Regions from separate parts of the Caldibacillus sp. 210928-DFI.2.18 genome, predicted to be linked through region 2. Evidence: predicted binding sites of a transcription regulator. Region 2 holds the regulator's gene; the other holds the start of a gene.
The links. Region 2 encodes Rex, which represses fermentation and respiration genes when NADH is low (regulators of the CRP and FNR family bind a similar motif). Its sites were predicted from a motif close to TTGTGAAATATTTCACAA; they were not measured.
Positions count from the first base shown of each region.

Region 1: the regulator Rex is predicted to act here: its motif matches at 12,711-12,728, upstream of LIZ98_RS07450 (phosphoketolase family protein).

Region 1 is NZ_JAJCHL010000025.1:13,481-29,118, forward strand. It holds gene arfA (arabinosylfuranosidase ArfA) at 1-316, opposite strand, end outside; gene LIZ98_RS07410 (YesL family protein) at 547-1,146, opposite strand; gene LIZ98_RS07415 (carbohydrate ABC transporter permease) at 1,417-2,199, opposite strand; gene LIZ98_RS07420 (carbohydrate ABC transporter permease) at 2,351-3,250, opposite strand; gene LIZ98_RS07425 (ABC transporter substrate-binding protein) at 3,318-4,679, opposite strand; gene LIZ98_RS07430 (GntR family transcriptional regulator) at 5,232-6,344, opposite strand; gene LIZ98_RS07435 (alpha-N-arabinofuranosidase) at 6,876-8,375, shown strand; gene LIZ98_RS07440 (DUF6171 family protein) at 8,375-8,650, shown strand; gene LIZ98_RS07445 (AI-2E family transporter) at 8,709-9,734, opposite strand; gene LIZ98_RS07450 (phosphoketolase family protein) at 10,339-12,708, opposite strand; gene araA (L-arabinose isomerase) at 13,062-14,486, opposite strand; gene LIZ98_RS07460 (L-ribulose-5-phosphate 4-epimerase) at 14,823-15,521, opposite strand; gene LIZ98_RS07465 (ribulokinase) at 15,529-15,638, opposite strand, start outside.
Region 2 is NZ_JAJCHL010000019.1:29,152-44,789, forward strand. It holds gene LIZ98_RS06220 (ABC transporter substrate-binding protein) at 1-1,183, opposite strand, end outside; gene LIZ98_RS06225 (carbohydrate ABC transporter permease) at 1,229-2,044, opposite strand; gene LIZ98_RS06230 (carbohydrate ABC transporter permease) at 2,041-2,976, opposite strand; gene LIZ98_RS06235 (ABC transporter ATP-binding protein) at 2,979-4,100, opposite strand; gene groL (chaperonin GroEL) at 4,717-6,336, opposite strand; gene groES (co-chaperone GroES) at 6,386-6,670, opposite strand; gene LIZ98_RS06250 (CPBP family intramembrane glutamic endopeptidase) at 6,882-7,559, shown strand; gene tatC (twin-arginine translocase subunit TatC) at 7,925-8,665, opposite strand; gene tatA (twin-arginine translocase TatA/TatE family subunit) at 8,677-8,856, opposite strand; gene LIZ98_RS06265 (redox-sensing transcriptional repressor Rex) at 9,033-9,692, opposite strand; gene LIZ98_RS06270 (ABC-F family ATP-binding cassette domain-containing protein) at 10,202-12,133, shown strand; gene tsaE (tRNA (adenosine(37)-N6)-threonylcarbamoyltransferase complex ATPase subunit type 1 TsaE) at 12,629-13,099, shown strand; gene tsaB (tRNA (adenosine(37)-N6)-threonylcarbamoyltransferase complex dimerization subunit type 1 TsaB) at 13,080-13,769, shown strand; gene rimI (ribosomal protein S18-alanine N-acetyltransferase) at 13,788-14,240, shown strand; gene tsaD (tRNA (adenosine(37)-N6)-threonylcarbamoyltransferase complex transferase subunit TsaD) at 14,237-15,259, shown strand.

The DNA of each region.
Region 1 (15,638 bases), on a different contig from region 2:
TTTCAATTGAATTCCATGCTAATTCCAATCTCTTTGGACGTTTTTCTTTTGGTCCAATTCCATCTTCCCAATTGTAAGCAGACACCATATTCCCACCTGGGTAACGAACAATCGGAACTTGTAATTGTCTTACTAGCTCAGCAACATCCTGGCGAAATCCATTTATATCTGCGGAAGGATGCTCTGGATCATAAATACCGCCATAAACGGCACGCCCTAAGTGCTCGATAAAAGAACCATAAATACGTGAATCAATATCCGATATTTTATAAGATTTATCTATAATCATCTTTGCCGTTAAATTATTTTCAAACATTTTCAATTAATTCCCCTTTCAAAAATTTTAACTTCAATTTCCAATAAATTTGTTATAGAATGGTTGTATTTTTCGAAAACAAAAAACGAAAGTTTTTCTAGGACTAAACTGCATATTATTTAACAATTTTTTTACATCTATCCCCCGTTACTCTTCATTATTATTTGGCAAAATATATAAATTGATATTTTACTTTAATCAAAATACAATTTTCATTGTAAAAATGCATTTTATTCGCTAACCATACTATTTAGGACTCTTTTTAGGAAAATGCGGTTGTTAACAAAAACTATAAAGGCTGCTCCTATAAACACTAGCGGTATCACTATTTGACAAAAATAAATTATAAAATAATCTATGATTAGCATTAGAATACTCATTGGCAAATTTTTAATTGATAAAAATAGTGACAATCTTAGTAATTCTAAAATATTTCCATCGAAAGTATCCAAAACCGGAAATATATATACTAAAAACATAAAAAATATGAATGCTACGAAGATGTAAAAATAATAAATTGTTGGTGATATACTTGTTGCCATTTCAATATAGAAATTTTGTGAAAAAATAAGCAAAAATCCAAAACCGGCAACAATGAGCCCAATTAGCATATTCCGAACAAAATTTTCCTTAAAAGCATGATAAAACTCTTTAAAAACACTTATTTCTTTCCCTTTAATTACATAAAACATACAATGATGTAGTGCTACTGTAGAGGGACCTATTGTAATTAATGGAACACTAAACAATATCCACATAAAATTCAATACGATGATGTAATACAGTTTTCCCATTCGATCCCAAAATGGAGAATCATATTTTATTTTCATTAGTTAACCCCTCCTCTCAATTACAACTTTCGTTACAACCCACTTTTCATTCAATAGTATAGAATTTTTAGATAAAATATAATAAAAAGTGGCTCTTACCTTTTCAATATAAAAATATTGATCACACTTTAAATCAAAATTTCAATCTGTTCTGTTTTATTTATTTCCCAGTATTCCTAGATAATATACTCTGAATTAGGTCCACTTGTCTTTACCAGCTTTTTAACTTCGAAGAACTTGATAGTTCACTTCAAGTTGTGTTATAAATTTTTATCCTTTTACTGCTCCGGCTGTCATACCTTCTACAAAGTACTTATTAAATATCAAGTATAAAATGAATAATGGGAGAATGGAGAACATGGATCCTGCAACAAGTACATCATAGTTGTTACCATAAGGGGTTAACAAAGTATTAAGCCCAATTGGTAAAGTAAATTTTTCAGCTGACCGTAATACAATTAACGGCCATAACATACTATTCCATGCACCCATTGCACTTAGGATAGCCATTGCTGAAAATGCGGGTTTTGAAATTGGCATGATAATTCTTACACAAATTCCATACTCGCTACTACCGTCAATTCTTCCAGCATCCAATAGTTCTTTTGGTAAGCCTGAAAGATATTGTCTAAAGAAAAAAATTGTTGATGCATTAACTAAACCAGGCAGTATTACCCCGGCAAAGGTATCAATTAGTCCAAAGCTGATCATTTCTTTATATAATGGTAACATCAATATTTCAAACGGAACCATCATTGTTGCGATAACGAGGAAAAACAATATGTTTTTAAATTTAAAGTTATACATGGCAAAACCATATGCAACAAAATAACATATAATTAAAGTCAAAATTACAGAAACAACTGTAATCATCAAGCTGTTTTTATACCAATCCAAGTATCCTGTACTTCCATCAAATAAGTAACTATAGTTTGTCAATGACCAATTTTCGAAATCCAGATTTAAATTTAATCCATTTCTTATTAACATTTGACCTGGACGGAAAGAAGCAAATAATCCTGAGATAAAAGGAACCGCTACTGCAGCACACATAATAATGAAAAATCCGTTTATTAGTACTTTAATTAAAGGATTACTTCGCTTATTTTTGTCATTTACAATTTTTGTTCGAGTTGTTGATACTTCTAAGTTAGAGGAGTCAGATAAAGGACGTTGATTTGGCTTAGTATTATTCTTGCTCATACTATTTGTCCTCCTTTTTAAACATTCCGCTTGACAGTAAGTAAACCATACTAATAGATAATGCTACAATCAGTAATACTAAACCTACAGCAGACGCATATCCCAGGTCGTTCTTTTCAATACCACGTCTATACAAATAACCCACAATTGTCAACCCGATATTTTTTGGTGAGTTATTGCTTCCGTAAATCATGAAGCTTTCCAAGAACATTGCAAGCCCTGCATATATACTAATCGTTGTTACATAAATTCTTGTTGGTTTTAAGAGCGGCAAAGTGATGTACCAGAATCTTTGCCATGCGTTAGCACCATCTACTTTTGCAGATTCATAAAGTACTTCATCAATAGAACTCAATCCAGCCTCAAAATATAAAGTATTTACACCAGTCCATCTCCAGGTTGCCAATAAAAGTAAAGCAAACATTCCTGTTCCCCAGTTTTTTAGCCACTCTTGTGATTCAAAACCAAAGAAATTCAAAATTTGGTTCATTAAACCGGAATCCATTTCACTAAACATATATCTAAACAAAATACCTGCGACAACTACTGAAACTAATGCTGGCAAGTATAAAATCGATTTATAAACTCTTTTACCTAACACACTCTTAGAATTTAATAGAAAAGCACACAGCATCGGTATAGGGATCAAAATAACCAGTGTTAGAATCGTATAAATGACACTATTTTTAACAGCGGTATGAAAAACGCCATCTCCTAATAATTTTTCATAGTTAGCCAGCCCAATAAATTCACTGTAGCCGTTACCGATTTTATGAAAACTCATGCTAATTGTCGATATCATTGGATAGATCCAGAAAAAAGCCAAACTAATAATAAACGGTAATACAAATACATAGGGTGCAATCTTCTGGGAGAATAAGAAAGCTTGTATCTTTTTCAATTTTTTCCTCTCCTTTCTACCAAGAGTGTTTAAGATTGCCTCTTTGAGGCAATCTTAAACACTTCACTTATTCTTGTTCAAAATCGACTTCTTCCTGTGCAGCTTTAAGTGCTTCTTTAACATCTGCACCATTCTCTAGAATTTCATTTAACGTTGTAAGATTAAACACTTCATTAATAGTAGTAGTAATCGGTACTGTTTTGATTAGATTGACTTCATCTTGAATTTCCAATAATGTATCGAATGGATTATTAACAAAGTATTTAACATATTTATTCTCAGGGTTATGCGTCACTGCTTGGTTTGTCCAAACTTTCGTATTTACAGGATCAAAACCAAGAATATTCCAAATTTGTTCGCCGCCCTCTTCAGACAATTTTGCCCAAGTCATAAATTCTGCTGCTAACTCAGCATTTTTTGAATCTTTGTAAATCACTGTTCCGGTACCACCTGCACCATTTGAACGAGGTTGACCCTCCTCAAAGACAGGAGCTGGTGCAATCGCAAATTTACCAGACATTTCCGGCATATAGTCAGTAAATCGAGACATATACCAAATGGCTTTAGGGAAAGCAGCTACTTTTCCATTTACAACAGTAGAATAACCTTCCTCAGTATCAATCTGCCCTCCCGGGGTTACTTCAGCAATACCTTTTTCCAACCATTCTTGTTGCATGGTAAGCATATTTTCTATAGATTTTAACTGTACATTCGCATTTTCAGGGTCTTTTACCCAAGATTCCCCATATTCAGACATGGCTAATGTTAACCAGTCACTACCGCCAGTATCTACAGTTGTCATATAAACTTCACCATTCGTTGCTTCTTTTAACTTTTCACCTGCTGCAGTAAAATCATCCCAAGTTTTAATTTGTGTATAATCAATACCATTTTGTTGTAAAATTTCAGTATTATAATACATTACCATTGCCCCAACATGTGTTGGAACACCATAATAGTTACCGCCTTTTTCATAAGCATCTAACCTGGATGTCACCAAGTCAGCCTTATACGGTTCTACATAATCATTCAATTTTAACCATGGTACTTCTCCGTCTAAATAGTTAGGAAACTGACTAATCTCAACATCAGCTAAGTCCGGAATACCCTCACCTGATTGAACTGCTAGAGTAAGCTTCGTATGCATATCTGCATACGGATATACTGTAAACTTAATTTGAATTTGTTTATCCGGATGCTGATCATTCCATCTATTCAACATTTCCGTATAGAACTGTTGGTGTAAATCAACAAATAACCACATGTCCAATTTGGCACCATCATCAGGTCCAACTGTCGTAACCTCTGGCTTTGTTTCTTCTTTCTTTTTGTCTTCTTTACTCGAGGATGAATTTGAAGAGCAACCGAATACTAGGACAGTCATCAAAAGAATAACAAAATATGAAAATAACTTTTTACGTAACTTCATTAACTTCGCCCCCATTCAATATTTTAAATACCAACCATTAGACTTTACACATAAATAATACTATCTCCAAATTCAATCACCACCTCCAACAAGGTGAAACGCTTTCATTTATGAATATATTATAAGTGTCTGATTTTCATATGTCAATGGTTTGTACGTACTTGTTGTAGATTTTTAAAAAAAATATGTACGTATATTATTAAAATCCATTTATTAAAACATTAATTCCTGATTATTTCCTGTGTATTAAGTGATAGTTTCCAACCCGAATTATAACCATTGTCTGTCAATTTTTTTATTATAATATCCAATTAAAACACAGATGTATCAACTCAATCTTTAAGTATTTTTCTACTATGGAATCTATATTGTCTTGGATGTTTCTTAGTCATTCGTACAACTTTTGGATGGATTTGAAATCATGTTCTCAGTCCCATTCAAAAACTTTTAGAAAAATTATATTTTGCATCAGTTAAAAATTAAAAATATGCATGGCACGAAGCCATACATATCTTATAAATAGGTTTTTGATTTGAAAATTTACTTATGTTTCTATTTTGAACAAACAAACTCATTGATTTTTTTAGTTGAGTTTCTAATTACTAAACTTGGTTCAAACACATATGATTCCGCAGTTGAATCAGTTGATTTCGGTCCATTATTAATTTCAATTAATGAAATTATTAATTTTGCTGCCATTTCTCCCAGTTCACTTTTAGGATGCTTAATTGTAGTTAATTTCACTTCTGATACTTCAGATAAAAAGGAGTCATCAAATCCAACTATTGAGATATCTTCAGGTATTTGAAGATTTTTTTGTCGAAGCACTTCCAAAATTCTCATTGCAAGTTCGTCGTTATAACTTACAATCCCTGTAATTTTTTCGGGTGAGTTTGAAAGTCTGTCTTCCAGCCGCTCTAGTGGCAATGCACTATCTTTGGATTTAGTATTATACGTAATAATATTTTGAGGGATAATTGGAATGCCGTAATCACGATATGCTTTCAAATACCCTTTCATACGTTTTAAACCTTGCATATCATCATTTTTGAAAAATCCTAATATATTCCTATGACCTAACCTTATTAAATGCTCAGTTTGTAAATATCCACCTTCCATATCATTTAAAGTAACACTAATGGGTTCCAATTCGTCGTAAAAAGCATTAATCATAATATAAGGGATCTTAAGAGCCTCTAAATTTAAATAGTAGTTTATATTAGGGTTAGAAATTGCACTTTTTGTAGGTTCTACGATTACACCATCAAAATTTTGCGAAATTACTGTTTCTAAAATGCGTTTTTCGCTTTCATGATTATTATTTGTACTAAATAAAGTTACTTGATACCCTTCTTGACTCAATACACTTTCTGCTCCGCGTATTATAGAAGGAAAAATATAATCAGATATATATGTAGTAATAATCGCAACTTTTTTACTACTTACACTATTAGTTTGGTTCTTTTTTAATGAACGTTCTGAGACATATGTACCCGATCCTTGTTCCTTATATAATAAACCTTCATTCACTAAATCAGCTAATGCCAATCTTACAGTGTGCCTACTAACATTAAACTGCTTCATCAATTCGCTTTCTGAACTTATCTTTTGATTAGGTTGAAAAGTCCCATCAAAGACCTTAGATTTAATCCAATTTTTTACCATATTGTATTTTGTTTCACTCAACTAGCTCCCCCCTTATCTATAAAATCTTATATGCATATGTAGTATAGCATATAATTCTTATATGTATACCACCTTGATCAGCCGTCTATATCACCACATCCTAAACAGTGATAATATTATACACGGAATTGACAACTTGGATATATTATTTAAACAAAAAACTATTTCTCATATGAAATTAATGCTTTTTATAAATACACTTGCAGAAAAACGGACCAATTGTTTTTCTTCTTCAATAAATATTTTAATATAATTTGTACGTACAATCAAATAATACTTTTAATTAACACCAGGAAATATTTATTTTATTAGGTTTTCTAGTAATAGTATTATCTGTTTTGATCTTATTGACATATACGAACAAGTATAATATGATCTAAATATATTATTAATGTATTTTTTTTCTAATCCTTGTGTTTTTATTTAAGGATTTATAGAATTCTATTTTATCCACTTAAATAAATTTTTACACAAAAAGAAACCGGATTCAGTAAATAAGGAGGCTTTTCTATGACCAATCAAATTATTATTAACACAGACGTAGAGAAATCCAAAATCACTAGGCACATATACGGACATTTTGCTGAACATCTTGGAAGAGGAATTTATGAAGGAATCTGGGTAGGTGAAGATTCCCCTATTCCGAATACCAATGGGATCCGCAATGATGTACTTAAAGCATTAAAGCAGATTAAGGTACCTGTATTACGTTGGCCTGGTGGTTGTTTTGCTGATGAGTATCACTGGAAAGATGGTGTTGGTCCACGTGAAAATCGGAAAAGAATGATTAACACACATTGGGGTGGTGTAGTCGAGAATAATCATTTTGGTACACATGAATTCATGATGCTTTGTGAAATGCTTGGTTGTGAACCATATATTTGTGGAAATGTTGGAAGCGGTACCGTTCAGGAAATGTCGGAATGGGTTGAATACATGACATTTGATGGCGAATCACCAATGGCAAATTGGCGTAAAGAAAATGGTAGAGAACAACCTTGGAAGTTGAAATATTTTGGTGTTGGTAATGAAAGTTGGGGCTGTGGAGGAAATATGCGTCCCGAATATTATGCCGATCTATACCGACGATATCAAACATTTGTCCGAAATTACGGTGATAATCGGATTTATAAAATTGCCGGTGGTGCAAATGTAGATGATTACAACTGGACAGAAGTTGTTATGAAAAATGCCCATTGGTTAATGGACGGATTAAGTCTCCACTACTATACAATACCGGGTGATTTTTGGCTTGGAAAAGGATCTTCTACAGAATTTACAGATGATGAGTGGACGATCACTATGAAAAAAGCTCTATATATGGATGAATTAATTAAAAAACACGGAACAATTATGGACAAATATGATCCGGAAAAGAGAATTGGTTTAATCATTGATGAATGGGGAACTTGGTTTGATCCAGAACCCGGAACGAATCCGGGCTTCTTATATCAGCAAAACACCATTCGTGACGCTCTAGTTGCTGCTATACATTTTAATATTTTCCATAATCATGCCGACCGCGTCCATATGGCAAATATTGCACAGACGATCAATGTACTTCAAGCAATGATTTTGACGGAAGGAGAAAAGATGCTATTAACTCCGACTTACCATGTCTTTGATATGTTTAAGGTCAACCAAGATGCAGTGGCTTTAGCTGTAGATAACAATTTTGAAGAATATCAATCCAAAAATGAACATTTGCCGAAAATAAGTATCTCTGCTTCTAAAGATGGTCATAACAAGGTTCATATTAATCTAGCATGTCTCGACCATCTTGAAGGTACGGAATTTTCTATTGAATTAAGAGGGATGAATCTCGACCGTGCAACAATTAACGGTACAATCCTAACAGCCGATGAAAAGAATGCTCATAATACATTTGAACACCCAGATTATGTTAAACCGGCTATATTTGACAATTATACAATAAAAAATGGAAAATTGTCCGTCAAACTTCCGCCAATGTCAGTCGCTGTTATTAGTGTAGATGAAGGTGAAAAGTAATGAGTGGCCAATGTAAAAGCTGCATGGATCAATTGAATGTAACTGAAGAGATGATCGACGAAATGTTAAATCAAGCAAATATTGACAAAAAACGAATGGTTCCGAAAGATGTATATATTGAACGGTTGGAAAAATGCAAAACATGTCCATCTCTAATGGATGGAACAACATGTATGCATTGCGGTTGTCTTGTGAAGTACCGTGCCAGATTAATAGACAACAATTGTCCAAATCCATCAGGGTCAAGATGGAATGTGGCAAAAGTATTTGTGTAAATATTATCCTTACCTAAAACAACACAGTTACCATTTTTGCAACTGTGTTGTTTTTCTTTTATTTTCTTTTTTCCTCAACATCCACCGTCCGAACGCCCAATACATCCAATAGAAATACAAAGATTGGTATGCCTAGAATCAGACCCCAAACACCAAAGAAATGCTCCCCAAAAATCAAGATGATAAAAGTGTAAAAAACCGGTAGATTGGTTTTTGATGACATGAGTTTTGGGTTTAAAATATAAGCTTCAATGGCATGGACGACGGCGACCATGATGAGCACATAAATGACTGTCATTACTCCGCCGATACTGTAGGCAATTATTGCTAGCGGAATTAATGAAATAATGACACCGGCTACCGGAATCAGTCCCAGAATAAATACCATAATGGCGAGCGCAAATAATTGTGGGAAATCGAATAGCCACAGACAGAACGTGGTGATCACTGTGTTAACAGTTGCGATCATAAATTGGGCTTCGATTACTTTTCCAAATGTCCCGATAAATCTCACACCGAAGTATTCCAATTCGTTATAAAAAGAGCTGATCTTACTTTCTTTAAAACGACTGGTAAAAGAAATGATTCTTTCTTTCTCCAACAGGAAAAATAAGCTCAAAATTAATGCCAACAGAACTTGCAGGCCGATTGTCCCAATATCATTCAAAGATTTTACTAAGAAAGAAACACCTACACCGATATAGTCCGTGATTTCGTACTTTTGAATGAGTGCGATCACATAGTTAAATACTTGGTTATCCGTCTCTATTGGTTTCGAATAAAATTCCGTAAGTTGATTGATCAATTGTGATATTTCACTAACTAAAATTGGTAAATATTTTACCGCTCCATATGTCAAACCTGAAACCACAAGCGAATAGAGCAACAAGACCGTAATTTTTCGATTCAATGGAATTCGCTTGGAGATGAAACGCTCCAAACCGTTTATTAGGAAGGAAAAAATAAACGTTAACAAAATAATATTGATAATACTCCGAAGCATATAAAAAACAAAAATCAGAATGGCAAAAATCAGAACTCTCCTAACACCTGTCTTCTGAAAAAAACGAAATACCTCTTCCACTTATCACTCTTCCTATCTAAAAATTTTTATTTATCTACAAAATTCTTGTTAATATTCTGATTATTACATTCATTCATTCATTCATACACCTTATTATTTTAGCATAAATTCCCCGGCATTTGTGACTTTTGTCGTTATTTATTATTAATAAAAGAAAAGGTACCTAAAATGATTCAGGGGCCTTTATGTAAATCGAAAAATTACTGAAAACGATTATTTTAACTCTTATTTAACACCATTCCCCGGTATTTGTGACTTTTACCGGTATTTATTATCAGTAAAAAGAAAGGGTACCTGAAATGATTCAGGCACCTGGATGTACAACGAAACATTACTTAGAACGATTAATTTTAAATCCTATCTAACATCAATTTTCCGGTATTCGTGACCTTTTGCCGCTATTTATTATCGGTAAAAAAAGGCACCTGAAATGATCAGGCACCTCGATGTACAACGAAACATTACTTAGAACGATTAATTTTAACTCCTATTTAACATCAATTCCCCGGCATTTGTGGCTTTTGCCGCTATTTATTATCGGTAAAAAAAGGTACCTGAAATGATCCAGGCACCTAGGGTACAGACGAAAAATTACTGAAAATGATTATTTTAACCCTTCCCATTTCCAGTTTTCTACTTCAGGTAAATCTCTTCCTTCGTCGCGGATGTATTGGTTATGTTTGGCAATCATGCCGTTCATTTCTTGGACGATATGTGCATATTTTTCCGCATTTGGCAAGTTTTTCACGACCGATTTCACAAGATCAAAGCGGTCCATTTGGTTTAATACACGCATGTCAAACGGTGTGGTAATATCGCCGTTTTCACGATAACCATGCACGTGCAGATTGTGGTTATGACGATCAAAGAATAAGTCTTTTACTAAACCTTCATACCCATGGAAGACAAAAATAATCGGTTTATTTTTTGTGAAATACATATCAAACTCTTCATCCGACAAGCCACGTGGATCCAACGTTTGACTTCTTAATTTTAAAATATCCACAACATTGATGTAACGAATTTTTAACTCCGGCATTTTTTTATGCAAAATAGAAATAGCAGCAAGACTTTCTATGGTCGGTTCTGTACCACTGGAAGCAATCACTACATCCGGTTCATCACCAAAATCCGTACTAGCCCAATCAATCATTTTCAATCCATTATCGACCAATTCTTTTGCTTCATCCATCGTGAACCATTGTGCCCGCGGATGTTTGGATGACACCACTAGGTTAATTTTTTGCCGGTCATTCAAAATTTTATGAAAGACGGCAAGTAATGTATTGGCATCTGCAGGTAAATATTCACGGATAAATTCCGGTTTTTTATCGGCTAAATGGCCAAGCATCCCCGGGTCTTGGTGGGTGTAGCCATTATGGTCTTGTTGGAATACCGTTGAAGTTGCAACGACATTCAAGGAAGGAATAGCTGTCCGCCATGGTTGTTCCGAGGCTTTCCGCAACCATTTGAAATGTTGTGTTAACATGGAATCAACCACTCGTAAAAATGCTTCATAGCTGACAAAAATTCCGTGACGGCCAGTTAATACGTACCCTTCCAACATCCCTTCCGCTTGGTGTTCGGAAAGCTGTGAGTCAATAACCCGGCCATGAGATTTTAAGTATTCATCTTGAGGTTCTTCAATTTCCCCCAACCATTGACGTTTCGTTTCTTCAAAAACAGGAGCCAACCGATTTGATGCAGTTTCATCCGGACCAAAAATACGGAAATTATGATTGTCGCGGTTTAATTTCACGACATCTTTCAAATATTCTCCTAACACAATCATATCTTGTTTTTCTACTTGTCCCGGAACAGAGTTGTCCACTGCATAGTCCCGAATATCCGGCAAACGCAGATCTCTAATTAATTTACCCGGATTTGTGACAGGGTTCATGGCCATTCGTTTATCGCCTTTTGGTGTTGTTCCTGCGATTTCCGGTTTTAACCGCCCATTTTCATCAAATAATTCTTCCGGCCGATAACTCTTCATCCACTCTACCAACTCATCCGCATGTTCCATATGGTCTTGGTCGACTGGAATTGGCACTTGGTGAGCACGGAAAGAATTTTCTATCGGCACGCCACCCCATTCTTTCGGGCCTGTCCAACCTTTTGGTGCACGAAAGACAATCATTGGCCATATCGGACGTGTTTGGTCCCTATTTTCACGTGCATTTGTTTGGATGGCTTTAATTTTTTCGACAACTTTATCAAGTGTTGCTGCCATTTTCACATGCATTTCTGCAGGGTCTTCACCTTCAACGAAATAAGGTTCCCAACCCATCCCTTCAAAATATTTCGCTAATTCCTCATTGTCGATACGAGAAAGAATGGTCGGATTACTAATTTTAAATCCGTTCAAGTTTAAGATTGGTAAAACCGCACCGTCACGAATCGGGTTGATAAAACGGTTGGAGAACCAAGATGCTGCAAGTGGTCCGGTTTCTGCTTCCCCATCACCGACAACAACAGCCGCAATTAAATCCGGGTTATCAAGAACAGCCCCGGCACCGTGGGAAAGAGAATACCCTAATTCGCCGCCTTCATGAATCGATCCCGGTGTTTCCGGTGCTGCATGGGAAGCCACTCCGCCCGGGAATGAAAATTGTTTGAACAGTTTTTTCATTCCTTCCACATCTTGCGTCATTTCCGGATAAATTTCCGTGTAACTGCCATCAAGATAGGAATTGGAAACCATGACTTGTCCGCCATGTCCGGGTCCTTCTATATAAAACATGTTTAAGTCATATTTATTAATAACTCGATTTAAATGGGCATAAATAAAGTTTTGTCCGGAAATGGTGCCCCAGTGACCGATTGGTTTTGCTTTAATATCAGAAGCCTTTAACGGTTCTTTTAACAGCGGGTTATCTTTCAAATAAAGTTGACCAACTGAAATATAATTTGCGGCACGCCAATATGCATCTACTTTTGCTATATATTCTTTGGACGAGTAATCAATCGTCATTTTTGTTCACCCCTTCACAACTATTCAATATTTTTTACCCAAAACATCCTCCATGAACTACCCGCCATTAAACATAGCGAGTTTCGGAATCCCTAGAAAGTTGTAGGTACTTCACAGGTGTGCCCAATACCACTACTGATTGAGTGTTTAACTCTTTGAGATACTTTCTTCGGAATTTGCCTTTGCCCATCATATCTGACCGAGCTTTCATCTCCTCAATGAATAGAGGAGGATTCCTACTCGGGTGTCCTAAACTCTTTTCGATAATCTGTAGATACTTTTGAGGAGGAGTTTTGGGTACATCATCATTATACCATTTTTAATCTATTTACTATTATTAAATTTTTTACAGTTTATTTAATATTAACTACTTCCAACCCTACCATTTTCGCAAAATCTTCAATTTGTTCTGCAGTCACATTGAATGAAAGGACCGTATGGTGACCGCCGCCATTTTTAATCCATTCCTGAACGCCTTTTTCAAATCCACATTTTGGTGTCCACATTTGTCTTGCCACCGGTAAATGTGGAGCCGGTTCTTCCGGTTTTTTCCCTTCCACTTCATACATGACTAATTTAAAATGATCCCCAAAATCAGAAATGGTTAGATTGACTGCTTCTCCATCCAAACCGTCAAACACAAGACGGGCCGGATCTTCTTTACCGCCAATTCCTAATGGATGAACTTCCACACGGATTTTTGAACCTGCAAGTGTTGGGTCAACTTCTAACATATGTGCTCCTAAAATAGTTTCCCGACCTTTTATTAAATTATACGTATAATCTTCCATGAATCCTGTTTTTTCGTTATGTGCCATGATTTTTAGCAAGCGATCGAGAGCAGCAGTTTTCCAGTCTCCTTCACCGGCAAAGCCATAACCTTCCGCGTTCAAACGTTGGACAGCCATACCGGGTAATTGTTTCATTCCCCATAAATCTTCAAAGTTAGTTGAAAATGCCGTATAACCTCCGCGTTCTAAAAATCTTCTTAACGCTATTTCGATTTTAATTTGTTCCTTCACATGTTCCTCGAAAAATTCCGGATCATTATTGCCAACGACAAAGTCATATGCTTCTTGACATTCTCGGTATGTTTTTTCGATTTCTTCCGGCGATACTTTTTCCATTTCGGCAACTAAGTCGCCAATCCCATAGTAGTCAACCGTCCAGCCAAATTGAATTTGCGCTTCAATTTTATCCCCGTCCGTAACAGCTACATTCCGCATGTTATCACCGAACCGGGCTACTTTAATATGGAAACTTTCATTATAAGCTACAGCCACATCCATCCATTTACGGATTTGGTCTTGTACATCGTGGTCTTTCCAGTGACCGACGACAATTTTATTATTTTTATTTAAACGTGCATTCATATAGCCGTATTCTCTGTCACCGTGGGCGCTTTGATGCAAGTTCATATAATCCATATCGATCGTTTGCCATGGAATATTATTTAAAAATTGTGTTGCTAAATGAAGTAACGGTTTTTGCAATAATTTTGTGCCGCGAATCCAGTTTTTCGCCGGTGAGAATGTATGCATCCATGTAATGACACCGGCTACATGATCGTTGTAGTTGACTTCTTTCATGACTTGGGTAATACTGTCAGCTGTTGTGGCGACGGTTTTAAAAACAACCGGGTATGGCAGGTTCCCGCTTTTATTTAATTCGTTAATAATTTCTTCTGTATCTTTTTGTACGGCTTGAAGCGCCTCTTCACCATATAAGTGCTGACTTCCAACAACAAACCAAAACTCGTAATCTCTAATTTTTAACACGTGTATCACTCCTGTAGGCTCTCATATTTGTGTAAATTTTTATAGAAAAATTAAGTGAAACTTCCAGCCATAGGGGTTTCCCACTGATGGTTAGTTGAACTAATCAGACGCATGCTGGCAGCCCGTCCCCAGCTACCTTCTTTGTAAACTCGAAAATTTTGAGGTAGGGGTCTTGACTCGGCGTTAAGGTGGAATAAAGTGAAACTTCCAACAATGGGTGTCTCCCACGGATGATAGTTGAACCAATCGGGTACTTTTCTTCCTCCTTCAACATCAATGATTTCCCTTGAGCCTTAGGAGGAAGATTTAGTGACCGTTTGTGCGGGATAAACACTCTTATTTCTTTTGACCATAGTAGGCGTTTTTGCCATGTTTACGTAAATAATGTTTGTCTAAAAGATATTGGTCCATATCAATTTGATACGGATTCAGCTGTAGCGTGTGATACGTCATTTTCGCCACTTCTTCCAAGACAACTGAATGATGAACCGCGTCTATTGCTGATTTCCCCCACGTAAAAGGTCCATGGTCATTGACTAAAACGGCCGGAACTTGATCGGGATCAATTTGGCGCTCCTTGAAAGTTTCAACAATGACGTCCCCGGTTTGTTTTTCATAATCTCGGATGACTTCCTCTTCTTTCATAGCACGGGTGACCGGAACAGGGCCATAGAACGTATCCGCATGGGTTGTCCCGGCTGCCGGAACATCTAATCCCGCTTGAGCAAATGTAACGGCCCACGGGGAATGCGTATGGACAATTCCTTTAATATTAGGAAACTCCTTATATAGGATAATGTGGGTCGCTGTATCGCTGGACGGGTTCAGGTCCCCTTCGACCACATTTCCGTTCAAATCCACAACAACCATTTGTTCCGGCTTCAATTCTTCATACGGGATACCGCTTGGTTTAATGACGATAAGATTAGTATCCCTGTCAATTCCGCTGACATTGCCCCATGTAAATGTGACCAAGTTGTATTTGGGCAATAACATATTCGCTTCATAGACTTCTTGCTTTAATTTTTCCAGCATTGCTAAATCATTCCTTTGAGGCATTATTTTTGATTGCTTTCAAACGTTTCATGACATCATTTACACCGGTGCCGAAATAATCATGTAAAATCTTGTATTCTTCATAAATTGCAGTAT
Region 2 (15,638 bases):
ATTGCAGCTGTTGAACTGTTACTTGCAGTTGTGGTTTTTCTGCCCAAGCTTCTTTCACAACCTCTTCTTCATAGGCAGCAGGGTTCACAGCAAAGTAACCTGTCCCGACATGCCATTTTGCTTGAACTTCCGGTGTTTGTAAATATTTCATAAATTCCCAAGCAGCTTTCGATTCTTCTTTCGGTTTACCATCAATCATCCAAAGACTGGCACCGCCAATGACCACACCTTGTCGTTCCTGATCCTCGGGATACGGAAGGAAAGCAATACCTACTTCAAACGGTGCATTATCAATAACATCTCTTGCACTTGCTGAAGATTGTAAGAACATCGCTACATCACCGGCTAAGAAACCGGCAACCATGTTATCCCCGTTTGTACCATAGTTGGCAAACGTACCATCGTCGACCATACGCTTTACCCATTCGAAAATGGATTTGCCTTCTTTTTCTGTCCAACCAATTTTCGTTGGTGTATCGGTACGACCATTATCATTATTTAATAATAATGCTCCTTGATTAGCAAGCAGTTGTTCCCATAACCAACCATAAGCCTGCAAAGCAAATCCTTTCATATTCGGATTGGATTTAACAATTGCTTTCGATGCTTCTTCCACTTCTTCAAATGTTTCCGGTGCTTTTTCCGGATCTAAACCTGCTTTTTTAAAGGCATCTTTATTATAGTACATGACTGGAGTAGAGGAGTTAAACGGCATCGAATAAAATTTTCCATCTAAAGAATAATAGTTGGTAATATTCTCCTCCAAGCCGCTCATATCATATCCGTCCTTATCAACAAATTCCTGGATTGGAATAATATTGCCACTGTTTATCATTGACATCGTACCAATTTCAAATGTTTGAATCATCGTTGGCGCACTGTCTGTTCCTGCAACAGCATTAAATTTTGTCAGTGATTCATCATATGTCCCCTGATATTCGGCATTTACCTGGATCTTATCTTGAGAATTATTGAAATCCTCAACAATGCTGTTTAATGTTTCTTGACCGGCACCGCCCATAGAATGCCAGAATGTAACAACTTGTTTTCCATCTTTAGCTCCAGCTTCATTATTTGTATTTCCGGTACTTTGCGAACTGTTTCCAGAAGCGGAATTTCCTCCAGCGCAGGCGCTCAGTAAAAATAGTATACCTAGACTAAAAATCATAATCAGTTTTTTCATATATTCTACTCCTCCTGATCACTCGATTCTTTTCAATTGGGAATCTTACTTGACAGCCCCTTCAGTTAAACCCTTTTGTAATTTTTTCTGACCTAAAAACAGCAGGATTAACGTAGGAATAATAACGATAACGGCACCGGCCATAATTACTCCCCATTCATTTAATTGTTCCTGTGTTTGTAATTGCTTCAATCCAATTTGAACCGTACGTACGGTGTCATTTGTTGTTGCCAATAACGGCCATAAATACATATTCCAAGCGGTCAAAAAACCGTAAATCCCTAAGGTGACCAAACTGGTTCGTGAAACAGGTAACACAACTGTCAAGAAGAACTTGAAATCTCCCATACCAATAATCTGACTGGCTTCACGTAATTCTTTTGGTATTCCTTTAAAATTTTGCCGGAGCAAGAAGGTACCGAACGCTGTCGCAAAAAACGGTATCGTCAACCCCGGATATGTATCAATCCAGTCTAAATCACGGATTAAATGGAAATTGGGAATAATTGATGCTTCAAAAGGAACCATCATTGTTGCTATAAAGAGATAGAATAGAAGGTCCCTCCCTTTAAACTCGATGAAAACAAATGCATAAGCCGCTAAAGATGATAAAATCAACTGGCCAAGCATAATGACAAACGAAACAATAAAACTATTAAATAAATATTCGGTTAATGGAAACCCATTAAAGGCCGCGATATAGTTTTCAATTGTAAACTTGGTTGGCAGGCTTCCTGTTAAAATATCCTGGTTTGTCATAAAACTCATCACAATTGCCATGATAGCTGGACCTGCAAGGAGGAGTGCTGAAATAATTAGCAATACATAAAATAAGAGTTTTTGCCCTGTTGAAAGAATCATTGATAATGAACTCTCCTTTCCCCCAGCTTAAATTGGATGACCGTCATGACGAGAATAAGAATAAATAATACGACCGCTTGTGCACTGGCTGAGCCAAACTGATAATTGACAAAAGCTTCTCGATAAATGGAATACACAATTAAACTTGTTTCATTTGCTGGCCCACCTTGCGTTAAGATATCTATTTGACCAAAAGTTTGAAAGCTATTAATCATAGATACCGTAATCACAAAAAACAAAGTTGGTGACAGCATTGGAATTGTAATTCTCCTAAGCTTATAAAAATAACCCGAACCTTCAACTTCTGCACTTTCATATAAAGAGCGATCAATTGACTGTAAACCACCAAGCAAGATTAAAAATGTAAAACCGATATTCATCCATATAGTTGTCACTGATACAGAAAGAAGTGCCCAGGCCGGATCCGTTAACCATCCAACCGGTTCTCCTCCAAAAGCTTCAAGAAATTTGTTTAGCAGCCCCATTGTTGGATTAAATAAATAAAGCCAAAATACAGACGCTGCCGCAACTGAAATACCGATTGTTGACGAGTAAATCGTCCGGAAAAGGCCGATCCCTCTTAGATTCTCATTAGCAAGGATGGCTAAAAACAAACTAATCAAAACTGTCGGAGGTACGGTATAGAAAACAAATAAAAACGTATTTTTTATACTTTGAAGAAAAATTGGATTCGTAAACATATTTAGGTAATTTTCCAAACCTACAAAAACCGTGGTTGAACCTTTTGCATCCGTCAGATAAAAGCTCAAATAGATCGTTTTAAACATAGGGTAAAAAACGAAAACACTAAATAATAGAATGGACGGGAATAAAAACAACATACCTTTGATAAAACTTTTCATCCGGGCACTCTTTTTTACACGTTCAAATTGATACATATACGTTTCATTCGTTTCAAGTGTCGGATTCATACTCATATCGTTATTACCTCTTGTCTTTTTCTAAGTTCTGCAGATTTTATGCGCTCGCCTGTTTCAGCATCAAAGAAGAATAGATGTTCAGGTAATATTTGCACAGGTACTTTCTGACCAAATTTGACCGGCCATTGACCCGGCCATTTTGCCGTCCACAGCTCTTTCCCCACAACAAATGCAATAGAAGTTTCATTTCCTAATTGCTCAACATTTACTACTTCAAAATAGATATTCCTTTCGCCTGTTGACTTACCAGACAGAAGATGTTCCGGACGAATACCCACTTTTATATTACGATTTTTTGAAAAATCCATTATGGATGATGGATTTACAGTGATATGCAATTGATTTTCAATGATTAACTGTTTTCGGTCTTCTGAAAAGACAGCATCTCCCACATTCATCTTTGGCGAACCAATGAAGGAGGCTACGAATAGGTTTTCCGGTTCATTGTAAAGGGTAATCGGTTTTCCTACTTGCTGAATTTCCCCACCATTGAGAACCATGATTCGATCCCCCATTGTCATGGCTTCGACTTGATCATGGGTTACATAGATCATTGTTAGTCCTAAACGCTTTTGCAGTCTTCGTATTTGTACCCGCATATTCGCTCTTAGTTTTGCATCTAAATTTGATAAAGGCTCATCCATTAAACAAAGCGGTGCATGACTGACAACAGAACGTCCCAATGCTACCCTTTGCCTTTGACCGCCTGATAGTTCCCTAGGTTTACGGTTTAGCAGTTCCGTCAATCCTAACATTTCTGCTGCTTCCTTGAGTCTTTTTTGTTGTTCCTGTTTATCAATCTTCCTAGCTTTTAATCCAAAAAGAATATTTTGTTCAACCGTTAAATGAGGATACAGTGCATAATTTTGGAAGACCATTGATAAATTTCGATCCTTTGGCGGAAGATGGTTCACTGTGTTTCCGTTTATTTTTAAGATACCGCCCGAAATTTCTTCAAGTCCCGCGATCATCCGGAGTAACGTACTCTTCCCTGACCCGGAAGGACCAACAAGAACAAAAAATTCACCTTCTTCTATCGATAGATTAATTCCTTTTAATACATCTTTCTGTTTATGATAGGATTTAGAGATATTGATTAACTCTACTTGGCTCATAAATAACCTCCTTTCAAATTTACATCTTCATTAAAGCATAATTTTCACTAAAAAAGATGACATTTACAAAATCTTCATACTATTTAACGTCCAATTCAATTACTTAAAACTAGGTAAATATTTTTAAGAAATCAACATAAATGGTAGCGTGGATTAACTATAAAGAAATGTGAATGGGGAAAAAATAATGGACGGATTTTGGAGAATAACAGAAATGATCATATAAGAAAAGCGCAGAGCGCCCGCTTAGCGACGTACAAACTGGAGCGCCCCGCAATGAGATAAAGGAAACACGGCGAGGGACGAGCCGATGTTGACTTATCGTAGTGGAGGGGAGTGAAGTTTGCTAGTCGCTGGCGCTCGTAGCTAGACAATAAAACTAATCCCAAGTTAATTGCTTGTATTTTTATACTTTCTTATACTATAAAGTAAACTCGGGCGTCCGAGCTTTTAGGCGAGAGCAGAAGAGCAGAGCCGTAGTTGAACTTATGAGTTAGGAAAGTAGAAATTAAAAAAGTTATACTTTCCTAATTAGCAAAAAAACCACTCCCAACAATTAATAGGAGTGGTTTTGCTGTTATAACAATCTCTTTTCAAAAAGGAAGGGGCAATTAGATTACATCATGCCGCCCATGTCTGGCATTGGAGCGCCGCCGCCTTTGTTTTCTTCCGGAATGTCAGCAACGACGGCTTCAGTTGTTAAGAACATAGCTGCAACAGAAGCTGCGTTTTGAAGGGCTGAACGAGTAACTTTTGTCGGGTCAACAATACCGGCCTCGGTCATGTTTACCCATTCGTTTGTAGCAGCGTTGAAACCTACGCCAGATTTTTCAGTTTTCAAGCGTTCCACAATAACCGAACCTTCTAAACCGGCGTTTTCAGCAATTTGACGTACCGGTTCTTCTAAGGCACGAAGAACAATTTTCACACCGGTTGCCACATCGCCTTCTGCTTCAATGGCTGCCACTTTGTTATATACGTTCACAAGTGCTGTACCACCACCGGATACAATACCTTCCTCAACGGCAGCACGAGTAGCGTTTAGGGCGTCTTCAATGCGAAGTTTCCGTTCTTTTAATTCTGTTTCTGTAGCAGCACCAACTTTGATGACTGCAACCCCGCCGGCAAGTTTAGCCAAACGTTCTTGTAATTTTTCTTTATCGAATTCAGAAGTCGTTTCTTCTAATTGTGCTTTAATTTGATTTACACGAGCACTAATTTTGCTGGATTCGCCGGCACCTTCAACGATTGTTGTGTTATCTTTTGTTATAACAACTTTACCGGCACGACCTAATTGAGCAACGGAAGCAGATTTTAATTCAAGACCTAGGTCTTCTGTGATAACCTCACCACCGGTTAAAATTGCAATGTCTTCAAGCATAGCTTTACGACGGTCACCAAATCCAGGTGCTTTTACTGCTGCAACATTGAATGTACCGCGAAGTTTGTTTACAACAAGAGTTGCAAGAGCTTCCCCTTCAACATCTTCAGCAATAATCAATAATGGCTTCGATTGTTGCAATACTTGTTCCAATAATGGAAGGATTTCTTGAATATTAGAGATTTTCTTATCTGTGATTAAAATATATGGATTTTCTAAAACAGCTTCCATTTTATCTTGGTCTGTTACCATATATGCAGAAACATAACCACGGTCAAATTGCATACCTTCGACAACATCTAGTTCAGTATTGAAACCTTTTGATTCTTCAATGGTAATAACACCGTCTTTACCAACGCGTTCCATTGCTTCTGCGATTAATTGACCTACTTCTTCATCACCTGCAGAAATGGTTCCGACTTGCGCGATTGCTTCTTTGCTTTCTACAGGTTTAGAAATTCCTTTTAATTCTTCAACGGCTACTGCTACTGCTTTTTCAATCCCTTTACGGATGCCCATTGGATTTGCACCGGCAGTAACGTTTTTCAATCCTTCACGAATGATTGCTTGGGCAAGAACCGTTGCAGTTGTCGTACCGTCCCCGGCAACATCATTTGTTTTGCTGGCAACTTCTGCAACAAGTTTCGCACCCATATTTTCAAATGGATCTTCCAATTCGATTTCTTTTGCGATTGTGACACCATCATTTGTAATTAGTGGTGAACCAAATTTTTTCTCTAATACCACATTACGTCCTTTTGGTCCTAATGTAACTTTGACAGCATCTGCTAATTTATCTACACCGCGCAACATACTACGTCGAGCTTCTTCACTGAATACGATTTGTTTTGCCATTCTCGTCAAATCCTCCTATCATATTTTTATTATCAATTGTAAAATGTTATTATTCTACAACAGCTAATATGTCACTTTCACGTAAAACTAAGTATTCTTTTCCGTCATATTTGACTTCAGTACCAGCATATTTTGAGAAGATGATCCGATCGCCGACATTTACTTCAAGTGCAACCCGTTCACCGCTATCAAGAACACGGCCGGTTCCTACAGCTACAACTTTACCTTCTTGTGGTTTTTCTTTTGCAGTATCCGGCAGAACGATGCCGCTAGCTGTTTTTTCTTCAGTTTCTACAAGTTCAATAACTACGCGATCTCCAAGTGGCTTTAACACATTAAACAACCTCCTCATATATTTTCAATGTTGTTAGCACTCATTGTCCTTGAGTGCTAATTCCAATTATTATAATAATGAATTGATTTGTTTTTTGCAAGTGTCAACTATAAAATTTTAACATTTTTTTACCGAAATTATCTTGTCCTACTCAATAGGGAAATAGCTTCCTTTGCAATTTTTTGATAAAATAGCCAGTGAGGTGAATTTTTTGAAACGAGAATATAAACTGATTATCCTTACTTATGTAGCGATGCAGTTATTTTTAAACATCGGGGCATCGATTCTATTCGGCATTTTCCAAAGTTTTGGTTTTGCCGGAAATAAATATTGGCTACTTTCCGTTTCTATTTGGACGGTATTTAGTTTTTTTGTAACCTTATTGATCACCCTTTATTATTTAAAAGATGAAATTACAGTGCGAAACCGGAACCTCCGCTCAATACCGTTTGTACTTGGCTGGTCTGTTTATGGTGTACTACTTGCCCTGATTGCACAAAGAATTGCTATCATGATTGAGACGCTATTAGGTGTGGATGTTGGTTCGGAAAACACAGAAAATATCCTGAATTTAATCAATGTTGCACCGATTATGATTTTCGTTACTTCGATAATTGGTCCGATTTTGGAAGAAATCATCTTTCGTAAAATTATTTTTGGATCTTTATACAAAAAAACAAATTTCTTTCTTGCAGCCTTAATCAGTTCCATTCTTTTTTCTGCCGCTCACATGGAATTTGAACATTTATTACTCTATTGTGCCATTGGATTCACATTCAGTTATTTATATGTAAAAACCGACCGAATTATCATTCCAATTTTGGCACATACATTAATGAATACTTATGTAGTAATGAGTCAATTTTTCTTGCAAATGCAGCAAATATGAACCATTCAATCAAAATTAGTATGTCACAACCAAAATACCTTATACAAATTTTTCCATAAAAGAGAAAGGACTATTTCAAAAAGGCAATACGATATAAAAATTAACAATCGCAAATAAAAATGATCATTTTCATTATGCATATGCCCTTTCTAACATAGTCCTTATCTAAATAAAACTCGGGCGTCCCGAGCTTTATTCGACCCGAAACGCGGTACTCACCGATAACAAGGGAATTACTCCGGTTTCCATTATACCTTTTAAGCAAGCTCCTTATGCCATAACCTATCCGCCACTTCAAGTTGCTTCGTTACCGGAATTTTATATTTTTTAAATGGATAAAATAAACAATGGAAAATTCTTATCTTTTAAACAGCAAGCCCTTCTTCTTCCTTCATTTTTTTCCGATACACCAGCTTCGAAATCCAAATACTAACTTCATAAAGCAATATTAATGGTAAAGTGACCATCATATGCGAGAGAATATCCGGCGGTGTAATCAGTGCCGCGATGACTAGCAAGATAAAGTACGCATATTTTCGCACCCTAGACAAAAAGTCAGGTGTAATTATTCCAAGCCTTGTTAAAAATAATATAATCACCGGCAATTGGAATAACAAACCAAAAGGCAACGTAATTTGTAACAAAAAATGGAAATATTCATTGATCCCAATGACTTGATTGATTTCCATTCGGTCCCCTAACTGTTTCATAAAGCGAACAATAAACGGAAATAATACAAAATATGAAAACGAAATACCTGATAAAAACAAAAATACCGAAACAGGTATATAGGCTAAGGTTATTTTTTTTTCCTTTTCATATAAACCCGGTGAAATAAAAGCCCATAACTGATACAAAACAAAAGGTGAAGTTATTACACAAGCAATGATAAAAGCGATTTGCATATAAATCTTTAGCGGGTCAGTTAAGCGGAAGGCGTTCAGTTCCAAACTGGCCGCTTCATCAGTTTGTTGCAAATATATGATCAACGGCTCTGCCAAAAAAAACGAACCGATCATTGCCAAAAGAAAGAAGACAACGATAAAAACCAACCGTCTCCTTAATTCAACGAAATGCTCAATTACAGTCAATTCGTTTTTCTCCATCTCTTCTCTCCCTACTTGCCTTCTTGATCTTTTCTCTTCCCATTATTTTCATCAGCAAGACCCTTTGTGGCATTTTTAAATTCCCTTAGTGTATCTCCTGCCGCACGACCGAGTTGCGGTAACTTTTTCGGACCAAAAATTAATAATGCCATGATTAATATGAGAATTAAACTACCCGGACCGATTGTCATGTTTCTCCCTCTCCCCCAGCAACCTCATTCAAATTCATTCATTGTCACCCAAAAAAGATTTTACAAAAACTTTTTTCCTATCATATCGTATGAATCATAATTATTGCAATACAAAATATGGTGTTGTTTTGAAGATAAATTTTTAGTGTTACCTACCATTTCCCTACTTTAAAAAATTAATCTCCAACCACTACTTCCTCATTTGAGTAATGTTTAATTAAATAAACAAAAGATTGTAATTCAACAGCTAAATCAATATGGTGAACACGAATATTTGACGGAACAGTTAATCGAGCTGGCGTGAAATTTAAAATTCCTTTTATTCCTGTTTTTGCTAAACGATCAGTAACCAATTGGGCAACAGGAGCCGGGACGGTCAGAATAACAACCTGAATCTCTTCAGTTGACAATATTTGTTCCAGTGAATCCATTGGGTAAACAGTAATATCACCAAATTTTTGATCGACCTTTTCTTGGTTTGCATCAAAGGCACAGACAATTTTAGTATTATTGTTTTTAGTGAAATTATATTTTAGTAGAGCTGTACCTAAATTACCTACACCGATTAAGGCTACCTTTGTTATTTCATCCTGGTTCAATATTTTTCTGAAAAAGGATAACAAATACTGAACATTATATCCATACCCTTTTTTACCTAACGCGCCGAAATAAGAAAAATCCCTTCTAATCGTTGCCGAATCGACCTTAACCGCTTCACTTAACTCAGCAGAAGAAACTCTTTGTTTTCCTGACTGGTACAAATTTTGAATAAAACGATAATATAATGGCAATCTCTTAGCGGTGGCTTTAGGAATTTTTAGCTGATCTGTTTCCATGTCAAAATCCTCCAATGCTGAAAAATTATTATTTTTCTATTATAATATCTTTCATTGCCCTATAGAAGTAATTCTTTTATAAGGCATACAAAGCACACTGTGAACGCTTACATTACAAATAAACATGTACACTTCCTCAATTCTTATTTTTGTTAACATATTCACCTACTATGATACACTATTTTTTTTCATCTGTCTTGTAGGTAGTTTCATTTAATCTCCATTTGCCATTTTTCCTCCCCTTCATGTACTATTTTTATATAGACTTGTTGACATGACATTTACAGGATCTCCTTTAAATGTCGGAAATGATGGATCGAAAAGCGACTGGATATGTTATGGTAGAGGAAGGAATCGATTATTTTGTAATCAAAAACAGCATGTTCCCATTCGCTTCACTCTGAAAATAATTAGTCAGTCATTCATTCTTTTAAAAGGCAAACAGAGTCAAAGCTGTTATATTTCCAGGTAAAGGACCATTTTTATTGTGAAATGTTGAGGTGCAAATCATGATTTTACTACAAGTAAATCAACTAAATAAATATTACGGGGCAGATCTTGTCCTTTCGAATATTAAATTAGAAATTCATACAAGAGACCGAATTGCCCTTGTTGGTAGAAACGGATCAGGCAAATCAACCTTGCTGAAAATAATTGCCGGTGAACTTGCTTATGACTCCGGAGAAATTATTAAGCCAAAAGAAGTAACAATTGGCTTTTTAGATCAACATACCGGTCTCGTTTCAGACAGAACTATCTGGGATGAAATGCTGACTGTCTTTGAAGATTTACGTAGCATGGAAAAAAGGTTACGTAATCTTGAGCAGGAAATGGCAAAGGAAGAAACTTATACAGATGAAGGCAAATACAAGCAAATTTTGTCCGAATATGATTATTTACAGCATGAATTTAAAGAACTGGGCGGATATCAATATGAAGCAGATATTCGTTCCGTATTACACGGGCTTAATTTTTCCACTTTCAATTATCAAGAGACAAAAATATCCAATTTAAGCGGCGGACAAAAAACTCGCCTGGCTTTAGGAAAATTGCTCTTATCAAAGCCGGACATTTTAATTTTGGACGAGCCGACGAACCACCTAGATATCGATACATTGACATGGTTAGAACAATATTTGCAATCTTATGATGGAGCCATTCTTATTGTTTCCCATGATCGCTATTTTCTTGATAAGCTTGTAAACCAAGTTTATGAATGCGCTCAGACTACTTTAACAAAATATGTCGGTAACTACAGTCAATACTTAGTCCAAAAAGCAGAGAATTATGAACGTGACTTGAAAATGTATGAAAAACAACAAGATGAGATAGCAAGAATGAAAGAATTTATTGCCAAGAATCTGACCCGTGCATCAACAACAAAACGGGCACAAAGCAGGCGTAAAGCACTGGAACGAATGCAAATGATTGATAAACCGCACAGAGACGATAAATCTGCTAATTTTTCCTTTCAAATTGAGCGGCAAAGTGGCAATGAAGTTCTTAATGTGGTTGATTTGGCCATTGGTTATGGAGCCAATCAAATATCAAAAAATATCCACTTTCGAATTCAAAGAGGAGATAGCATTGCGTTGCTTGGCCCAAATGGTGTCGGCAAATCTACTCTACTGAAGACAATTGTCGGCCAACTCCAGGCTCTTTCCGGAAACATCCATTTTGGAGCGAATGTAACCATTGCTTACTATGATCAAGAACAAGCAAACTTAACATCAAATAAGCGAGTATTAAATGAACTTTGGGATGAATATCCGACAAAAACGGAAAAAGAAATCCGAACCATTCTTGGCAATTTTTTGTTCTCCGGTGATGATGTTTTAAAAACAGTCTCAACTTTGAGCGGTGGTGAAAAAGCAAGGTTGTCATTGGCTAAACTAATGATGTTAAATGCAAATTTTTTAATTTTAGATGAACCAACAAATCATCTCGATTTAGACAGTAAAGAAATTTTGGAAAATGCTCTTGTTGATTTTCCCGGTACGATCTTGTTTGTTTCTCATGACCGTTATTTTATTAACCGAATTGCAACAAAAGTTTTTGAACTCTCTACTGACGGTGTGACCGAGTATTTGGGTGACTATGATTATTATATAGAGAAAAAGGAAGAAATGATGGAGATTCAAAAATTATCAGAAGAGAGCGAGCACAACCAAACGCAAGAACCGGCTTCCGATTTGGATGCAAAAACCCGTTATGAACAAGAAAAAGAACTAAAGAAAGTGGAACGACAAAAGAAACGTCGGATTGAAGAAATTGAAACATTAATTGAATCACTGGAGATGGAAATTGCCGAGAAGGAACAGCAATTCCTTCATCCGGAAATCTATAGCGACCATACAAAAGTGGCTGAACTAAATAAGGAAATTGAAAAAGCCAAAGCAAAAATTGAAACCTTATTGGAGGAATGGAGTGAACTGGAATAATAGATGGATTTTGCGGAGACCTGTCAAAAAAGTACCGGAAGTAAGTGAAACCTCTTGACCAATCATTCGATTGCATGAATTATTCACTTTTTCCACAAAGTTATTCACAAGACAATTATATATTTATTAACATCTCAAATGCTTTTCCACAATATCCACAAAAAATATCCAAGTTATCCACAATTGTGTTGTGAATAATTGAGATGTCTATCAGTGGGGACTCGCTTTCCCCACTGATAAACTAATTGTGCCACGTCCTTGTAGCAACACTTGTGTGACCAATCCGTATCGATCCAAACAAATCGTGTTTACTCAGACTTATCTTCAGTAATTTTTATCCACAATATTATCCACAATCGAATCAAGCAAGATATGCAGGAATTTTTGAAATAAGTGACATTTATCGAAACATACACATATTACCGGCAAATATTGATATTTCACCGATATTTCGTTAATCTTATGGAAGATATATATAAAGTTGGTGAGAAAACAATGAAGGATTACCAAATTACTGTACATAATCAGGAAGAAACTTTTTCAATGGCACAAACGTTCAGTAAATTTTTACGGGAAGGAGATACGATTGCGCTGGAAGGCGATCTTGGTGCCGGAAAAACAACTTTTACAAAAGGGTTGGCAAAAGGACTTGGTATCAATAAAAATATTAGTAGTCCCACATTTACAATTATAAAAGAATACAAAGGGATTTTCCCCCTCTATCATATGGATGTTTATCGACTAAAGGATTCAATGGAAGATCTCGGTTTTGATGAATATTTTCATGGTGATGGTATCACTGTCATTGAATGGGCTCATATTATCCAAGATCAGTTGCCCGAACAGTTTTTAACTATTGAAATTAAATTTGTTGACCTGACAACCAGACAATTTCTTTTTAAACCGGTTGGTATTCGATATGAACAACTATGTGAGGAGTTTTTCCATGAATATTTTAGCAATTGATACCTCGACAAATGTACTTGGTGTTGGAATCGCAAGTAATGAAAAAATTATCGGTGAATATATAACAAATATAAAAAGAAATCATTCAACAAGGGTATTACCGGCCATTGACTTTTTACTAAAAGATTGCGGCATGGACATAAAAGAGATAAATAAAATCATTGTTGCTAACGGTCCGGGCTCATACACCGGCTTGCGGATTGGCCTAACGATCGGAAAAACGTTAGCGTGGACATTAAACATACCCATTGTTGGTGTTTCCAGCCTTAAATTAATGGCGGCCAGCGCTCGATATTTTGATGGCTACATTTCTCCTGTCATGGATGCAAGACGGGGAAATATTTTTACTGGATTATATGAATATAAGGAAGGCAAATTAATGCAAGCAGTTAACGATCAACATATTCCTACAGAAGAATGGTGCAAATTACTTAAAACATTTGATAAACCGGTTCTGTTTTTAGGAAATGATGTGGTTATTCATGAACAGGTAATCGTAAATCAACTGGCTAAACAAGTTCAATTTGCACCGATTACTGTCAATATCCCTAAACCCGGTGAGTTGGCTTTACTTGCAAAAGATTTAAAAGAAAAAAATGTGCATTCATTTGCACCGAATTATTTACGCTTGGCAGAAGCTGAAGCCAAATGGAGAGAGAAAACGAATTAAATTTGAGGGGACAACTTTATGAATTGGACACCTGTTTTTCGCAGACTGACTATTAACGATGTTGATGAAATTCTGCATGTAGAATATGCTTCTTTCACTTCTCCTTGGAATCGGGATGCATTTGTTCGAGAGTTAACAATGAATCCTTATGCAATCTATATCGGTGGTGAGCTTGATAAAAAAATCGTTGCTTACGGTGGCATGTGGATCGTTATTGACGAAGCACATATTACCAATATTGCAGTATTACCCGAGTACCGGGGATTGAAAATTGGTGAACAATTAATGATGAAAATGATGGAAACAATGATTGTTAAGGGTGTAAAAAAGGCAACATTGGAAGTAAGAGTGTCCAATATTGTTGCCCAAAACATGTATCGAAAATTCGGTTTTAAAAATGGTGGTATTCGAAAATCATACTACACTGATAATTATGAAGATGCTTTAGTAATGTGGGTGAATTTAAAATGAATGATTTATATATATTAGGAATTGAAACAAGTTGTGATGAAACAGCGGCCGCCGTGGTCAAAAACGGGACCCAAATCCTTTCTAATGTTGTTGCTTCACAAATCGAAGTTCATAAACGTTATGGCGGCGTTGTTCCTGAAATAGCTTCCCGCCAACATGTAGAGCAAATAACCATTGTTATTGAGGAAGCAATGAGACAAGCAGAACTGAATTTTAGCGATCTAACGGGGGTTGCGGTAACCCAAGGACCTGGTCTTGTCGGCGCTCTTTTAATTGGAGTAGAAGCGGCAAAAACCCTTGCTTTTGCTCATTCTTTACCATTAATTCCCGTCCATCATATTGCGGGGCACATATATGCAAATCGGTTAGTTAAAGAAATGACATTCCCTTTGCTTGCTCTTGTCGTTTCCGGTGGTCACACAGAACTGGTCTATATGAAAGAACATGGTCATTTTAAAGTAATTGGTGAGACAAGGGATGATGCTGCCGGGGAAGCTTATGACAAAGTAGCCAGAGTACTAAGTATGCCATATCCCGGGGGGCCTCATATTGACCGATTAGCACATGAAGGAGAAGCAAATATCGACTTTCCTCGTGCGTGGCTAGAAGAGGGATCGTATGACTTTAGTTTTAGTGGATTAAAATCTGCTGTCATCAATACCGTACACAATGCTGAACAACGCGGGGAAACCATTGAGCCTGCTGATTTAGCAGCCAGCTTTCAGGCTAGTGTCGTTGAAGTCCTTGTAGAAAAAACCGTCCGTGCAGTGCAGGAATATCAGGTTAACCAAGTCATTCTCGCCGGCGGAGTAGCTGCAAATAAGGGGTTAAGAAGTCACTTAACCGAGCGGATTGCTGAGTTGGGAAATGTAGATTTAGTTATACCCCCAATGAACTTATGTACTGACAATGCCGCCATGATTGCAGCCTGTGGAAGTGTCTTTTTTGAAAAAGGCATTCTTGCAGATCTAAGTTTAAACGCAAACCCGGGACTGGATTTAGAAAGTTTTAATCGATGATGGTGTTTTGGAATGAATTTTCCGTGGCTTTTTAACAAAACTTATTAATCAGTTTTTACCGATAATATTGTCTTCGAACGAATTTTCTGTGGTTTTCAAAAAACTGGTTAATTAGGTTTGAATCGGCGATGCTGTTATTAAAACCAATATTCCGCACGTGAACAGAATCGGCAAAGTTAAAAGCATTGCCAATACTTTTTCACCTATTCGACGACTCTCCATAAGGGCGAGTCGTTTTTAAAATGGGAGAATAATTATTTTGGCAGTTAAAAAAATCAAAAATGTATTATGCAATGGATTTCTAACTTTTGCTATTTTGGTATAGATGTATTCGTCAATAAAGGAAACATTTTGGGAAAGCTGCTTAATCTAACAAAAA